Regions from separate parts of the Pantoea sp. X-Soil-OKNW-556 genome, predicted to be linked through region 2. Evidence: predicted binding sites of a transcription regulator. Region 2 holds the regulator's gene; each other region holds the start of a gene.

Region 1 (4,344 bases), 2.5 Mb from region 2:
GAAGGCATCAAAGAAGATCTTCAGCGCCTGGCGAAACGGGATCGCTTCACCTTTGGGATACCCACGTTTGCGCGCAAATCCCAGACACATCACCATCAGACATGCTCCGAGCAGCAGACCGGGAAAAATACCGGCGACAAACAACGAGGAAATGGTCACCACGCCGCCCGTTGCCAGCGAATAAATCACCGAGTTATGGCTGGGTGGCGTCAGTACCGCCTGCACCGAACCGCTGGCGGTCACCGCCGCCGCAAAATCGCGTGGATAACCTTTCTCCTCCATTTGCGGGATCATTACCGAGCCTATCGAGGCGGTATCCGCCACGGAAGAACCGGAAATTGCACCGAAAAACGTCGATGCGACGATATTCACCAGCGATAAGCCGCCACGAATAAAGCCGACGAAGATATAGGCAAAATTCACCAGGCGTCGGGCGATCCCGCCTTCAGCCATGATTGCGCCTGCCAGAATAAAGAACGGGATGGTGAGTAACGAAAACTTATTGATGCCGTTGGTCACCTGAATCACCACCGCTTCAAGCGGCAGGTCAATCCACCAGGCACCGATAAAGGCGCTAAACCCGACCGCGAAAGCAACCGGAAAGCCGACCAACAGCAACAGAATCAGACTGCCAATCAGGATGAATGCGTCCATCACGATGCTCCGAGGTTAGTGGGTGCCGCCAAGCGTGACGATTGGGCGCTGGCTCTGGTCGCCATTCAGCAGACGTTCCAGGGCAAACAGTAGGGTAAAAACGGTGCCAATCGGGATCGGTAAATACATTTCGCCATAGGTGACATTGGGCAGTGAGGCCAGCGGCTGAATCCACATCGCGGCACACAGGTTGTAGCTGGCGCGGAACAGCACCACACATAAGGCGATTAACAGCAGGTTACACAACAGCAGCGCCCATTTTTGGCCGCCAGGTGACAAGCGATCGGTCAACATAGAGACACAAATATGGGTGCCGGCCCGCAGGCCGACCGGCGCGCCGACAAAGGTAAAAATGATCATACAGATAATGGCTACCGGCTCTGGCCATGAGAGCGCGCTGTTCAATACATAGCGCGCAAAGATGCCGACGGGAATGACCGCTACCATGATCATCAACGCTGCCGCCGCCACCCACATGCACAGCAGGTACAACCGATCCATCCACCGGGAATATGCGTTCATAATTGGATCCTGAGTGAAACGCCACGCCTGCGCGCGGCGTGGGGGGTTATTTCACCTCGGCGATCTGTGTCATCAGATCCTGATACTTGCCGCCAAACTGATCGCGTACCGGTTGGGTAGCTTTGACAAAGTAGTCGCGATCGATCTGTTGGAAGGTGACGCCTCCGGCCTTCATTTTCTCAATCGATTGCTGGGTGTAGCTGGCCCACAACTGACGTTCCTCATCCTGAGCTTCTTTGCCCAGCTTCTTCAGTAACGCCTGATCGTCAGCAGAGAGGCGATCCCACGCCGGTTTGGAGAACAGGATCATCTCTGGCTGAATAAAGTGGCCGGTGAGGGTGTAGTACTTCGCTACGGGCAGGTAGTTATGGGCGACAAAGGTCGGTGGGTTATTCTCAGTGCCGTCCACCACGCCGGTTTGCATGGCGCTAAACACTTCGCTGACGCCCATCGCTACCGGGTTAGCGCCCATTGCTTTTAGCGTGGCAAGCGAGATGGCGCTGTTCTGCACGCGGATCTTCATACCTTGCAGATCTTCAGGCTTAGTCAGCGGCTTTTTGGTGATCATGTTGCGCGTCCCGGCATCGGTCCAGCCGAGAAACACCATGCGGGTGTTGGGATCTTTATTGAATTTATCGACGATCTGCTCACCTACGCTACCATCCAGCACTTTGTGCATATGATCTTCATCGCGGAAGATAAAGGGCAGGGTAAGCACGCTGGTTTCCGGCGCGATGGTGGTCACCGGGGCCAACGAAACGCGGATCATATCAATCGCGCCCAGTTGAACCTGTTGTAAGGTTTGATCTTCATCGCCAAGCACGCCACCGGCATACACCTTCATCTCCAGACGACCATCGGTGGCCTGTTTCAGTTTCTCCCCCATATGCTCCAGCGCGACCACGGTGGGATAACCGGCGGGCTGCACTTCCGCCACCTTAAGGACTTTGGCCTGCGCATTACAGGCCAGCAGGGCGATCATGGAGGACAACGAAACTGCGAGTAGTCTTTTTTTCAGCGTCATTTTTTGCTCCAGCAAGAGGTAGCGAAATCGGACAGTGCAACGGCACCGTTAAAAGGCAGGGCTGGCTCAGAATAATGAAAATCGTGTGGTGAAAAAGTGGGCAGATGTTGATTGAATGAAATGCATCACATTTTGAAACGATGTTTTAATAATTTTATACGGTGCGTCACATTTATAAAACCTGCTCACAATCGAAAGAAACTGTGGTGGAAAAACGCACTTTTCGTTTGTAAATAGTAATGAGAACTACTATCAATTCGGCCCGCTAATTTGTTATGATCCGGCGCTCGATCGTGAACTATGCAATTGAAGTTGGAGATGCAGCGTGGTAGCCAGTGATTTGATGCAGACGGATCTCTCCGTTTGGGGCATGTATCATCATGCCGATATCGTGGTAAAGGTGGTCATGATTGGCCTGTTGATGGCCTCTGTGGTCACCTGGGCAATCTTCTTTGGTAAGTTTGCTGAGTTGAGTTCAGCCAAGCGCCGACTGAAACGCGAACATCTCGCCCTGAGTGATGCGCGTTCATTAGATGACGCCTCCAGCACTGCCGCCAGCTTCAAGGGTAACAGCCACAGCGCCGTGTTACTTAACGATGCACAGAACGAGCTGGAACTTTCAGCCGGTGTCGAAGACACCGATGGTATTAAAGAGCGTACCAGCTTCCGTCTGGAACGCCGTGTTGCCGCTTTCAGCCGTCATGCTGGCCGCGGTAACGGTTTCCTCGCCACCATTGGTTCGGTTGCTCCGTTTATCGGCCTGTTCGGTACGGTATGGGGCATCATGAACAGCTTTATCGGCATCGCACAGACGCAAACCACCAACCTCGCGGTGGTCGCTCCTGGGATTGCGGAAGCGCTGCTGGCGACCGCGATTGGTCTGGTCGCTGCAATCCCTGCCGTGGTCATCTACAACGTATTTGCCCGTATGATTGCCAGCTACAAAGCGTCGCTCGGTGATGTGGCGGCGCAGGTGCTGCTGCTGCAAAGCCGTGACCTTGACCTGGGAAACGTGACTAACGAAGTGGCTCGTCCGGCTGCCGCACAGAAACTGCGCGTAGGGTAATTGCGATGGCGATGCGTTTAAACGACGACCTGGAAAGCGATGGCGAAATGCATGAAATCAACGTGACGCCGTTTATCGACGTGATGTTGGTTCTGCTGATCATCTTTATGGTGGCCGCGCCGCTGGCAACCGTGGATGTTCGCGTCAATCTGCCCGCTTCCACCAGTGCGCCGCAGCCGCGTCCGGAAAAACCGGTTTATTTGTCGATTAAAGAAGATAACCAGGTTTATATCGGCAACGATCAGGTCACCAAAGAGACGCTGGTCAATGCGCTGACGGCGCAGACGGAAGGCAATAAAGAAACCACTATCTTCTTCCAGGCTGACAAATCAGTAAGTTATGAAACCCTGATGTCGGTGATGGACCAACTTCGTGAAGCCGGATATCTGAAGATTGGCTTGATGGGTATGGAAACGGTGAAGAAGTAGTTTCACTGAAAGTTATGAGGGCGCCCTAATGGGCGCCCTTTTTGTTATGGGCGTAATGGACGACCAAAAAGGAAAACCACGAATCAGGCGGATTAACGGGCAATTATCCTGCGGATCAACTTTGTTAATGTTTGGTTACGTATAACCCTGCTTTTGTAAAGTGCAATGGTGAATTGGATCACATTCATCAGGGAGACGTCACGATAAAAGGGACATCCCCGCATGGAAGACACTGGAAAATCCTATGAGCTCACCTTCTTCTTTACAAAAGTCATCGCAGAGCGGTGCCAGAACTATCTTTAGCGTAACCAGCGGCAACTTCCTTGAAATGTACGATTTCATGGTGTTTGGTTATTACGCGACCGCGATTGCAAAAACCTTTTTCCCCGGTGATAACCCGTTTGCGTCATTAATGCTGACGCTGATGACCTTTGGCGCAGGCTTCCTGATGCGTCCGTTAGGGGCGATTGTGCTCGGTGCCTACATTGACCATCATGGCCGCCGCAAAGGCTTGCTGGTCACCCTCGGTATTATGGCGCTGGGTACGCTGACGATTGCGGTGGTGCCAGGCTATGCCACCCTTGGGGCGGCAGCACCGGTGTTGATTCTTATTGGTCGTTTGTTGCAGGGTTTTTCCGCCGGTGTTGAAT
Region 2 (4,344 bases):
AAATCACCCGTATTGTATTTGAGGATTTTGAGATGAGTGAGGCTGAAGCCCGCCCAACGAACTTTATTCGTCAGATTATCGACGAAGATTTGGCGAGCGGTAAGCACAACAGCGTGCATACCCGTTTCCCGCCTGAGCCCAATGGTTACCTGCATATTGGCCATGCGAAATCGATCTGTCTGAATTTTGGTATCGCACAAGATTACCAGGGACAGTGCAATCTGCGCTTCGACGACACCAACCCGGTGAAAGAAGATATGGAGTTCGTCGAGTCCATCAAGCGCGACGTGCAATGGCTGGGCTTTGAATGGAGCGGAGACGTTTGTTACTCCTCGAACTATTTCGACCAGCTGTACAACTATGCGGTCGAACTGATCAACAAAGGCCTGGCCTATGTGGATGAGCTTTCGCCGGAAGAGATTCGCGAATACCGTGGCACCCTGACTGCCCCGGGTAAAAACAGCCCGTTCCGCGATCGCACACCGGAAGAGAACCTGGCGCTGTTTGAAAAAATGCGCGCCGGTGGCTTCGAAGAGGGCAAGGCTTGCCTGCGTGCCAAAATCGATATGGCATCAAACTTTATCGTGATGCGCGATCCGGTGCTGTATCGCATTAAATTTGCTGAGCATCACCAGACTGGTAACAAATGGTGCATCTACCCGATGTACGATTTTACCCACTGCATCTCCGACGCACTGGAAGGCATTACCCATTCACTGTGTACGCTGGAGTTCCAGGATAACCGTCGCCTGTACGATTGGGTGCTGGACAACATCAGCATTCCGGTTCACCCGCGTCAGTATGAATTCTCACGTCTGAATCTGGAATACGCGGTGATGTCGAAGCGTAAACTGACTCAGCTGGTGAGTGAAAAGGTGGTAGAAGGCTGGGATGACCCGCGTATGCTGACCGTGTCCGGTTTGCGCCGTCGTGGTTACAGCGCAGCCTCGATTCGTGAATTCTGCCTGCGAATTGGTGTGACGAAACAGGACAACATCGTTGAGATGGCCTCGCTGGAGTCATGTATCCGTGACGATCTCAACGAGAATGCGCCGCGTGCTATGGCGGTGCTGGATCCGCTGAAAGTGGTGATTGAGAACCTGCCTGCGGGTCATGAAGAGATCATCACCATGCCGAACCATCCGAACAAACCGGAAATGGGCACGCGTGAGGTTCCGTTCAGTCGTGAGGTGTGGATCGATCGCGCTGATTTCCGTGAGGAAGCCAACAAGCAGTACAAACGTCTGGTGCTGGGTAAAGAGGTCCGTCTGCGTAATGCTTATGTGATCCGTGCCGAGCGCGTAGCGAAAGATGATGAAGGCAATATCACCTGCATCTATTGTACCTGTGACGTCGATACCCTGAGCAAAGATCCGGCTGATGGCCGTAAAGTGAAAGGTGTGATCCACTGGGTTTCGGCGATCCATGCGCTGCCTGCGGAATTCCGTCTGTACGACCGTCTGTTCAGTGTACCGAACCCAGGTGCGGCAGAGGATTTCCTCACCACCATCAACCCGAACTCGCTGGAAATCAAACAAGGTTTTGTTGAGCCGGGTCTGCGTGATGCAGTAGCGCTTGCGCCGTATCAATTTGAACGTGAAGGTTATTTTTGCGCAGATAGCGTTTATTCGCAGCCTTCTAAGCTGGTATTCAACCGTACTGTCGGTTTGCGTGATACCTGGGCGAAAATCGGCGATTAATCCTTTTTGTCGTTTTCCCCATATCCTGATAAAAGGGCGAGAAATCGCCCTTTTTTATTGGCTGTAATTTGAGTTTAGCCATCTTTTATTCTGTGGCTTGCGAAACGTGCTTGTTACCGGGATTTGCAACTAATCTGACTTTAACATAATTAATCAATTTACGAGTGTTAAAAACTTTTTTTCAGGTAGGCTATGCGCTCTCAGACGTTGCTCCGCGGGTTATAAAGGAAAAAAAATGACAAGTCTCGCTCAGGAAGCCAAACACAGCGTAGTGGTATTACATCAACTTATCGAACGTATTTTTAATCAGTCGGATAGCACCGACGACAGCATTGAATTGTTCCTTTCGCACTTTCACCCGGATTTCAAAATGGTGACACCGCAGGGCAAGCAACTGGATTTCAATGCGACGGAAGTGCTGTTCCGTCAACTGCGTGGTCAACGTGAAGGGATGCGTATCGCCACCAGCGAACATGCCATCATCTCGCAACAAAGCAAGGAAGTGACGATTCAGTATCGCGAATTGCAAATGATGAACGGCACTAACCAGAGCCGCATCTCACTGGCGGTGCTGGATTGCAGTACCTCAATTCCGCGCTGGCGTTATTTACAGGAAACGCTGGTGCAGTGAAGCAGCCATAAAAAAACCGGTGCCAGGCACCGGTTTTTTTATACTGCATAGCACATTTTATTGCTTGTCGTGGAGCGTCTCGTCTTCGCGGCAGTCTCCCAACGCACAGTGGCCGTACAAGTACAGACTGTGGTTAGTCAACTTGATACCGTGACGTGTGGCGATTTCGCGCTGACGGGTTTCAATGGATTCATCGCTGAATTCGATCACTTTGCCACAATCCAGGCAGATCAGGTGGTCATGGTGATGCTGTTGCGTCAGTTCAAAGACGGATTTACCACCCTCGAAGTTATGGCGGGTCACGATTCCCGCGTCATCAAACTGGTTAAGAACGCGATAAACCGTTGCCAGACCAATCTCTTCGCCCATGTCGATCAGGCGTTTGTACAAATCTTCCGCGCTGACGTGATGGCATTCGGGTTCCTGAAGCACTTCCAGAATTTTCAGTCTGGGGAGCGTGACTTTCAGGCCAGCCTTCTTCAATGCGGAGTTGTTGTCAGTCATGCGGATATTGTCCTGTTACTTAGCTAGTCACTTGCGGCGCAGGGCCTTGAATGTCGATCACGCGCATTCTCATTTGCGTCTCATTATAGAACTCAAGCAGTGAAATGAAAACCAAGGCAATGTCCTGAAAATCACCAGTGGCTGTAAGGAGAAATGTCACTAACGCCGGCGGGGATCGTGCAGGTCTTTGTTTCCATTTCACTCAGCCTCATTCTGATGCCAGAGGAATAAGCGGATGACCGTTACGGGTATTCTACAGATTTGCGGGAAAAAGTTAAAAAACAGTAGCTATTATTTTTATAGGAAATTCCTTTAACTCAATGTGAGCCAGCGCCCACATTGAGGAGGGCAGGGGATCAGGCTTCAATGATCTCTTTCAGTTGCAGCTCATCGAAAATCTGTTTCACCCATTTATCAACACGTTCGTTGGTCAGTTCAGGCTGACGATCTTCATCGATCGCCAGACCGAGGAAGTGTTTGTCATCTGCCAGACCTTTCGAGGCTTCGAAATGGTAGCCTTCGGTCGGCCAGTGTCCCACAATCACCGCGCCGTTTGGCTCGATGATATCGCGGATGGTGCCCATAGCATCACAGAAGTATTCAGCGTAATCTTCCTGGTCACCGCAGCCAAACAGCGCGACTAATTTGCCATTGAAATCAATTTCTTCCAGAGTCGGGAAGAAATCATCCCAGTCACATTGCGCTTCGCCGTAGTACCAGGTCGGAATGCCCAGCAGCAGGATATCGAATGCTTCGAGATCTTCTTTGGTGCTCTTGGCAATGTCATGCACTTCGGCCACATCTTTACCCAGTTGTTTCTGGATCATTTTTGCAATGTTTTCAGTATTGCCGGTATCGCTGCCGAAGAAAATGCCTACGATTGCCATGAGTTAAGTAACCTCTTAAATCCTGATATATGGGTTGAATGCACAGTTAAGCGAATGATAGCAGACCGGGCAAAGTGGCGGAACTTGTAAAGCCGAGACTTTGTGTTCCTGCGTGCGGTCTGCGTGTGTTACGACAGTTTGAGTTGCGCCAGCAGCATTTGTTCAATCAATTCGCTACGGCTGATGTTCTGCTGCTCTGCCAGAGTATTAAGCGCGTCAACCGCTTCACTGCTCATTTTTAGCTCCACGCGACGTAAACCACGCACTTTGTCGCGTTTTAGCTGGTTGCGCTTGTTAATGCGCAACTGTTCGTCACGCGTTAGCGGACTGGTTTTGGGGCGACCGGGACGTCGCTCATCAGCGAAGAGATCGAGCGTGGTGCGGTCAGTTTGTTCTTTTGCCATTTTTTGTAAAACTGAGTGGGCGCGAACGGCGGAAAGGCGCTGCGCAATTTATACATTATCGGCCCAGCCACGGTGAAAAAATCATCCGCGGCAAATTTTTAGCGCGACATCATACTCCAGCACTCCTTGCGACGCCAACCTTAAACGTTTTGCGGCAAGCTTTTGCTTTTACAGTACAAAAAAGCGGCGAACTGCGCGCAAAACCGCCTCAGGTTTTT
Region 3 (4,344 bases), on a different replicon from region 2:
AAATCACTCATTTAAAGATCTCGTCATTACGTTTAGCTTCGGTCACAGCACCAAATCCAATCCCCCAGTTGTCGAGGATTTTCTTGTAGCTACCATCTTTGATTAATGAGTTCAGGGCCGCCTGGACAGCCGGTTCCAGTTCAGACTCTTTCGGGAAGGCAACGGAAACCGGGTAGTCGGTTACGCTGATCTCACCACTCATGGTCAAAGGTTTGATGACTTTAACCTGCCACAGCAGACCTTCGTACGGACCGAGGAACATCGGCACGCGTCCACTCACCACCGCCTGAACACCAGCCGGGCGGTCCGGGAAGACCGAAACTTTGATTGGCGGTTTGCCCGCGGCTTCACAAGCTTTGCTGGCTTCTTCCAGACGGGTTACCTGAGTGGTGCCAGAACCCGCCCCCACTTCTTTGCCGCACACGGCATCAAAGGATTTGAAAGGGGCGATATTGGCGTCTTTCTGCGAGATGATGCCAAGCAGGCTGGCATTGTAGTAGCTGACGAAATCTACCTGTTTAGTACGCGCTTTAGTCGCGTTGATGTTGGAGAGCGCGACATCATAACGACCGGTTTTCAGGCCAGGAATGATGTTGTCGAAGCCACCGGTATCTTGCCAGTGCACCGGGATACCGAGGCGCTCACCTACCGCATTCATAATGTCGATTTCACGACCGGCCAGAGTTTTGTTGTCTTCTTTATAGAAGGTGGTCGGTGGCGTGTTGGGGTTGGTTCCGGCAACAATGTAGCCACGTTTCACGATATCCGCAGGTAACAGGCTTTTCAGCGCCGGATCGGCTTTAACATGGACTGAGCTGTCGGTGGGAACAGATTGTTCAGCGGCAAACGTGGTGTGCGCACTCAGAGCAAGTGCGAAAAGGGTCATTCCTTTTGCGAATTTCACTGGAACCTTTCTCCTGATATTTAAAATGTTTCCCCAGCGGGAAAAGGCATTGGAGGTAGCGATGTATTGTTCACCTCATAAGCCACATTTATTTTGTGCCTTACGGGTTTATTCATCCTCGTAATGTCCCGTGGTCATTTTCTGTGAATATATGCAGGGATCACAAATGCGAAAAACAGATATCTATTGCCGAAATCTGGCAATAGACTTTTTCAGTGAGTCGGAGGAGACACGAAGTTGTGGTCAGCAGCGGAATTACAGGGATTTTGGCAGAGAATCAATGGGCTACAAATGCAGCACTCACCTCTCTTTTTATTCTTAGACATAACCATGTTTTCTAAGCGATTGCAAAACGCGTGAGGACAAACATCCATCACCCAATAACCGTGAGTGCCTGATAAAATTTCTCCGCAGCACAATTGACTCAGAACAGCGCGATATTTATCAGCAACGCCGGGAATTTTCCCATCCTTCAGTATGTTGTAATTAAATACCCCTCCCCTGATGCGAATCGAACGAATGTTAAGCAATTAAGGAGAAATCAGGGAGATTCCTTACTCAATATATACAATGAGAATTATTCTCATTATCATGCGCATTTGCTTACAAACGTTAACATATCAGGGAGAAATCTTAAGTGAATGTAACCAGATGTAGCCAAAAGCGACCTGTCGCGCTGTTTTTGGCCAGCCTGCTGAGTACGTCAGCTTATGCTGCCAATGAGGAGCCAACCGAAAAACTGGCTGACGATGAATCAATGATCGTCACGGCGGAAGAGGAATTGAAGCAACAGCCGGGTGTTTCAACCATCACGGCGGAAGACATCCAGAAAAGTCCGCCGGTTAACGATTTGTCCGACATTATTCGTAAGATGCCCGGCGTGAATCTCACCGGTAACAGCGCCAGTGGCAGCCGGGGCAATAACCGTCAGATCGATATTCGTGGCATGGGACCAGAGAACACCTTAATTATGATTGATGGTGTCCCTGTCACCTCGCGTAACTCAGTACGGTATAGCTGGCGCGGCGAGCGAGATACACGCGGTGATACCAACTGGGTGCCCGCTGAAATGGTTGAGCGCATTGAAGTCATCCGTGGTCCGGCAGCATCACGCTACGGCTCAGGAGCGGCGGGTGGCGTGGTGAATATCATTACCAAACGCCCGACTAACGACTGGCACGGCTCATTGTCATTGTTCACCAATCAGCCGGAAGATGATAAAGAAGGTGCGACTAAGCGCGCCAACTTCAGCCTGAGCGGACCGTTAGCCGGAGATGCGCTGACCATGCGTTTGTATGGCAACATCAATAAAACGGATGCCGACGCTTACAACATCAATACCGCGGAAAACGGTTCCTACGCGGCAGGCCGAGAAGGTGTGCGTAATAAAGACATCAACACGGTGTTTTCCTGGAAAATCACCCCGCTACAAATTGTTGATTTCAGCTATGGCTATAGCCGCCAGGGCAATATTTATGCGGGTGATACGCAATACAGCAACGGCAATATCAGTCCGAATGGTTTGGTCGAGTCACTTTATGGTGATGAAACCAACCGCATGTATCGTCAGAGTTATGGTGTAACTTACAACGGCATCTGGGATTGGGGTACGTCTAAGCTCAATTTTAATTATGAGAAGACCAACAACACCCGCTTGCAGGAAGGTTCGACCGGTCGCGTTGAAGGGATGATCAACAGCAATGACTACGCAACCAGCCGTCTCGAAAGTTATCGCGCGGGGGGTGAGATTAACTTCCCGGTTGAATTGCTGGTTGATCAAACCATGACATTGGGTGCCGAATGGAATCGTGATGAATTGAATGACCCCGCTTCCATGACCGCGACCGATGCATCAGGTGTGATTATTGATGGCGTTTCGGGTGACCCAGCCTCACGCAGCAGTAAAAACAGCGCCACCATTAGTTCGCTTTATTTTGAAGATAACATCGCCGCCACCGACAGTACTGAGGTGATTCCCGGCCTGCGTTTCGATTATCACAATAAATTTGGTGCTAACTGGAGCCCGAGCCTGAATATTTCTCAGGGGCTGGGTGATTATTTCACCCTGAAAGCGGGTATCGCTCGCGCCTTTAAAGCACCGAATCTGTATCAATCAACGGAGGGTTATTTGCTCTCGACCCGTGGCAACGGCTGCCCGGTGGGGATCTCTACCGGAAGCTGCTATTTATTAGGTAATGAAAATCTCGATCCTGAAATCAGCGTCAATAAAGAAGTCGGGATCGAGTTCCATAATGACGGTTACACCGCCGGTATTACCTGGTTCCGCAATGATTATAAAAATAAAATCGTCGCGGGTGACGAGGCAGTGGGCTACACCTCAAACGGATACAATGTGTTGCGCTGGGAAAACGGTGGCAAAGCCATTGTTGAAGGTCTGGAAGGCAACCTGACAATTCCGGTGATCGACGATACGCTGGAGTGGCGTACCAACGCTACCTATATGTTCCGTTCGGAAAGTAAGAAGACCGGTAACCCATTGTCGGTGATCCCGGAATTCACCATCAACTCGCAGTTGGACTGGCAGGTCACGGACAAACTGGACGCCAATATCAACTGGACACAGTACGGTCGTCAGAAACCGCGCCAGTACGCTGAGATTCGTAACGAGTCCGGTGCCATTTCTAATCGTGAAATCAGCCCCTACTCTATCTTTGGTCTGAACGTAAATTACGCTATCACCAAAAATCTGCGTGCCAACGCGGGTATTAACAACCTGTTTGATAAGCGGGTTTATCGTGAGAATGATGGCGCATCCACCTATAACGAGCCAGGTCGGGCTTATTATGCAGGGGTGACGATGTCGTTTTGATGAATGCCACCACCCTGTTGGATATTGACAGGGTGGTTGTTCTGAAGTGGATAGTTATTTGCCAGACGGGTGCGAAATGATGTTGAGTTCAATGGCGAGACTGATGGCATGTTTAGCGTTATTCACACCGAGCTTTTTCACAACTTTACCCATGTGAAACTTGACCGTACTTACCGTAATATCCAACATACGTGCGATTTCAGGGTAGGTTTTCCCAGTACTGCTCCAGTAGAGAATTTCGTTTTCGCGGGCTGAGAGTGCATTCCCCTCAGCAGTAGGCGTCTCATTTTCTTCACGATAGAGATGAAGTAGCATTTCATGGGTATCGATTAAAAGTCCCTGAATATCATTTTTATTTTTTGTTATATTATCATACATTTCTGCTTCTAAGTACTTATTCACATACAATGATAATGTAACCAAATTGTTTTTTTGATCATGCAAGATAAACGTATGGCCACTCACGATATTATAAGGCGTGACCGATTCAAATATTCTTTCGATAACCCATCGAGAATTAATCATTAAACTATCATCCCAAATAATTGGAGAGATACGGTTTAATGCATTTATTATAACAGGATCTATATTCTGATACTTGCTCTCCAGA
Region 4 (4,344 bases), 680 kb from region 2:
ACCAGGCTGCGCCAGGGAGATGTGAACAGGAATCCGCGACAAAGTGCGGAAAAATCCTTCAGCCAGGCATTTTCAAACGTGGAGGATTCCACCATAATTTTCACCTATAAATGATAAGATTATTAAGAATGATTATCATTTTTATTATGGCCCTGTAACCTACGTCGAATGGTCCAAAGAGTCAATCAGTTCGCGGGTGTTCCCTTATCTTTAAGCGTTTTCCGGCATTTACGCCGGGGGCGGAAATAAGCTAAATGATGGATGAAAACTTATGAATAAATGCGGTTTATGGGGCATGGTTGTCCTGTTGTTCATTTTACAGGCTTTTAGTGGACTTGCGCGTGCCGAACAGGGCTGGCCACGCAAAATTCAGACCGAACAGGGCGTGGTGACATTGACCAAAGCCCCCCAGCGTATTGTCTCAACCAGCGTCACCTTGACCGGTTCACTGCTGGCGATTGATGCGCCGGTGATTGCATCGGGTGCTACCGCCCCCAACAGTCGCCTCTCCGACGATCAGGGCTTCTTCCGTCAGTGGGGCGAGGTGGCGAAACAACGCGGCGTCAAACGCCTGTATATTGGTGAAGCCAACGCTGAAGCGGTGGCAGCCGAAGCACCGGATCTGATTATCGTCAGCGCCACGGGCAACGACTCCGCCATCAAGCTGGTGAGTCAGCTTTCTGCCATTGCACCGACGCTGGTGATTAACTACGACGATAAAAGCTGGCAGGACCTGATGACGCTGCTCGGTGAGGCCACCGGTCATGAAACCGAAGCGGCGCAGCATATTAAAGCCTTTGCCGATCGTCAGGCCGCGCTGAAAAAAGCCATCACATTACCGCCGCAGCCGGTTTCCGCCCTGGTGTGGAATGGCGATGGACGCGCGGTGAATTTGTGGACCGCTGAATCGGCGCAGGGCAAATTGTTGCAGCAACTGGGCTTCACCCTGGCGATGCCCCCGGCCAATATTCAACAAAGCCACAGCATGGGACAGCGCAAGGACATCATTCAGCTCGCGGGTGAAAACGTTGCCAGCGGCCTGACGGGACACAGCTTCCTGTTATTTGCTGGCGATGACAAAACCCGTCAGTCGGTGCTGGCTAATCCGTTCCTCGCACAAAACGCCGCCGTGACGCAGCAACAGGTTTATGCAATGGGCGTTGACAGCTTCCGCCTTGATTACTTCAGCGCCAGCAACCTGCTGGCTCGCCTGGAAAAACTGTTTGTGAAGTCATGATGCTTCTTCCGCCAGCGTTACGGCTGGCGGTTGATAGCGACGTAACGATCCCATCACCAGCCACATCAGCACGCCCAGCAGGGTGGCAGCAAAGCCAAACACCGCGGCCGCCTGCTGAGGTAACAGCCAGGCACCGATCCCGCCAATCAGCGCCGCGCCCAGCGCATCCCCGGTGACGTTTTGTGCCGTCCATAAGCTGTTAATACGTCCCAGCAGCGCATCAGGGGTTAATGCCTGAATCAGGGTGTACTGCACCAGGCTGGTAATGGAACTGAAGTAACCAAACGCCACCAGGCAGAGCAACGCGAGGGGGAAGTCTGGCATCAGGCCAAACAGCCCGAGCGCCAGAAATGAGGCGATAGCGCTACTGAGAATCAATAAACCGGGACGTGCGGCCTGTGCTAACCGACCACTGGTGACAGCGCCGATTGCGGCACCCAAAGGCACGGCAGCGAACATCAATCCCAGTCGGTCGGCACTCACCTCCCAATGCGGAGCCAGCGCCGGATAGAGCACGCGAATCGCGCTCGCCAGCGTCACCAGTGCGCCCATCAACGCCGCCATCCCCACCAAAGGCGTGGTAAAAATAAATTGCACACCGGTTGCCAGCGATTTCAGGGGGTGCTCGCGCGGCTGTGGTGGCGGAGGTAGCATCGGCAGTTTTAGTAAGGTCAGCACGGTCAGTAAGGTCCCCAGCGCCGCGAGGATGAAGTTCCATACCACGCCGCCACTGGCAATCACCATGCCGGCTATCGCCGGTGACAGGATGGAGCCGAAACGTACCGAAAGCATGGTAATTGCGCCCGCCTGCATCAAATTCTCGCGTCCGACCAGCGCCGGAGTCGCGGCCAACAGCGCGGTGACGCCAATCGCACCGAAAAAGCCATCCCACAGCCCCAGCAGATACACCGCAGTCAGTGAGGGTTCAGGCAACGCCGCGTTGATCGCCAGTCCGACAAAGCCCAGACCACAGGTCGAGCGGGCGAATAAAATCAGTTTCTTACGTTCATAACGATCGGCCAGTACCCCGCCGGCTAGCAAACCAATAAACATGCCGCAGGCGGCTACCGTAACGCCGAGTCCAACCAGCAGGGGGGATTTTGTCATCTGCTGAATTTGTACCGGCACCGCCACCGCCAACATGCCGAGTGCGACAATCGAGATAAAGCGGGCGATAAATACCGCGCGAAACGCCGGATGGGATTTAAGCAGGGAGAGATCGATAAAGTGGGAGGGTTTGTTCATTTCTTCGCCTTTTTGCACCAATTTTCCTCATCTTCCGCGAGGCGAGTCATGATAACATAGACAAATACGAGTAATAACGATAACAAATATCATTATCACATTTACCCTACGCACGCGATTACGTTGATCATTAAAGGTTCATAACGCTATGCACCAGACTCGCGCACTTGCAGGATCAGGGATGCTGCTGGTGCTCCTTATTGCCCTGAGTTTAATGCTGGGGGCAAAATCCATCTCTCTTTCCGATGTTTATCATGCCGTGACCACCACCTGTGGTAGTGCGGATTGCGTTATCGTTCGCGAGGCGCGTCTGCCGCGTACCCTGGCCGGATTGCTGGCGGGCGTGGCTCTGGGGCTGGCCGGCGCGTTAATGCAAAGCCTGACGCGTAATCCACTCGCTGACCCCGGTATTCTTGGTGTCAACGCCGGAGCCAGTTTCGCCGTGGTGTTGGGGGTGGCATGCTTTGGTGCCAATGCGCCGTCCGAATGGCTTGGTTTTGCTTTTGGCGGTGCGCTACTGGCTTCATTGCTGGTGTCGATGACCGGCGCGATAGGTGGCGGGCGCGTCAATCCGGTGCGTTTAACCCTGGCCGGTGTCGCGTTAAGCGCGGTACTGGAAGGGCTGACCTCAGGCATCTCGCTGCTCAATCCTGACATCTATGATCACCTGCGTTTCTGGCACAGTGGTTCGCTGGATATTCGCGACTTCAGCATCCTGCGTACCCTGTGGCCAGCCGTTGCCGTCGGAAGCGTGGTGGCTTTCTGTTTGTCGCAAGCGTTAAACAGCCTGAGTATGGGCGGCGATATGGCGACCGCGCTGGGTACGCGCGTGGCCCGTACCCAGGTACTGGGGCTGCTGGCGATTGCGCTGCTGTGCGGTGCAGCCACCGCAGCGGTTGGACCGATTGCGTTTGTTGGGTTGATGACGCCGCATCTGGCGCGCTGGCTGGTGGGGAATGACCATCGCTGGCTACTGCCTGCTACCGCGTTGGTGACGCCGATCCTGCTGTTAACGGCGGATATTATTGGTCGCCTGCTGGTGCCAGGTGAGCTGCGCGTTTCTATCGTCACCGCCATGCTGGGAGCACCGATGTTGATTGTACTGGTGCGGCGCAAACTCGCGCGAGGTGTTGTATGACCCGGCGCGTCATGTTTCATACCTTCTGGTTGCTGCTCGGTTGCGGATTGCTCGCGTTTCTGGCGATGACACGGGGTGCTCTGCCGGTCAGCGGTGAACAAATCTGGCAGGTGATGCTGGGGCAGGGTGCCAGCAATATCAAACTGATCGTGCTGGAGTGGCGTCTGCCACGCGTGTTGATGGCGTTGCTGATTGGCGCAGCGTTGGGCGTGAGCGGCGCGATTTTCCAGTCACTGTTGCGTAATCCATTAGGCAGCCCGGATATTCTTGGCTTTAACACCGGTGCCTACAGCGGTGTGCTGGTGGCGCTGGTGTTGTTCAACCAAAACGCCTCGGCGATGACGGCTGCTGCGATGATTGGCGGCATTGCCACTGCCGCGCTGGTTTACCTGTTTGCCTGGCGTAACGGCGTGGAAACTTTCCGTTTGATTATCGTCGGCATCAGCGTGCGCGCGTTGTTGATGGGGCTTAACAGCTGGTTGATTATCAGCGCTTCGCTGGATGCTGCCCTCAGCGCCGGTCTGTGGAGCGCCGGTTCGCTGAACGGTATTACCTGGACAAAAACGCCGCCGGTGATCGTGGTGTTACTGCTGGCGCTGCTGTTGGTGGCGCTGCTGGCCCGCCGGATGCGTTTGCTGGAGATGGGGGATGACACCGCCTGCGCCCTTGGCGTGCCGGTGGAGCGTAGCCGCCTGTGGTTGATGCTGCTTGGCGTGGTGCTGAT

Evidence for each region. Region 2 encodes Fur, which represses iron uptake genes when iron is present. Its sites were predicted from a motif close to ATAATAATGAGAACNACTATCAA; they were not measured.
Region 1: a site for Fur is predicted at 2,434-2,456, ahead of exbB (tol-pal system-associated acyl-CoA thioesterase). Genes of this name have one in related genera too.
Region 3: a site for Fur is predicted at 1,475-1,497, ahead of AC6I8T_RS21570 (TonB-dependent siderophore receptor). Genes of this name have one in related genera too.
Region 4: a site for Fur is predicted at 2,553-2,575, ahead of entS (enterobactin transporter EntS). Genes of this name have one in related genera too.

What each region holds. Positions count from the first base shown of each region.
Region 1 is NZ_AP035990.1:3,807,496-3,811,839, reverse strand. Features, by position in the region: gene AC6I8T_RS17690 (TRAP transporter large permease) at 1-654, opposite strand, end outside; gene AC6I8T_RS17685 (TRAP transporter small permease) at 670-1,176, opposite strand; gene AC6I8T_RS17680 (TRAP transporter substrate-binding protein) at 1,223-2,200, opposite strand; gene exbB (tol-pal system-associated acyl-CoA thioesterase) at 2,544-3,266, shown strand; gene exbD (TonB system transport protein ExbD) at 3,272-3,694, shown strand; gene AC6I8T_RS17665 (MFS transporter) at 3,939-4,344, shown strand, end outside.
Region 2 is NZ_AP035990.1:1,263,273-1,267,616, forward strand. Features, by position in the region: gene glnS (glutamine--tRNA ligase) at 33-1,700, shown strand; gene AC6I8T_RS05730 (hypothetical protein) at 1,936-2,331, shown strand; gene fur (ferric iron uptake transcriptional regulator) at 2,389-2,835, opposite strand; gene fldA (flavodoxin FldA) at 3,192-3,722, opposite strand; gene ybfE (LexA regulated protein) at 3,851-4,126, opposite strand; gene ybfF (esterase) at 4,295-4,344, opposite strand, start outside.
Region 3 is NZ_AP035991.1:192,937-197,280, reverse strand. Features, by position in the region: gene AC6I8T_RS21580 (amino acid ABC transporter permease) at 1-11, opposite strand, end outside; gene AC6I8T_RS21575 (ABC transporter substrate-binding protein) at 8-904, opposite strand; gene AC6I8T_RS21570 (TonB-dependent siderophore receptor) at 1,542-3,734, shown strand; gene AC6I8T_RS21565 (helix-turn-helix transcriptional regulator) at 3,789-4,344, opposite strand, start outside.
Region 4 is NZ_AP035990.1:585,582-589,925, forward strand. Features, by position in the region: gene AC6I8T_RS02600 (isochorismate synthase) at 1-95, opposite strand, end outside; gene fepB (Fe2+-enterobactin ABC transporter substrate-binding protein) at 272-1,237, shown strand; gene entS (enterobactin transporter EntS) at 1,232-2,482, opposite strand; gene fepD (Fe(3+)-siderophore ABC transporter permease) at 2,664-3,620, shown strand; gene fepG (iron-enterobactin ABC transporter permease) at 3,617-4,344, shown strand, end outside.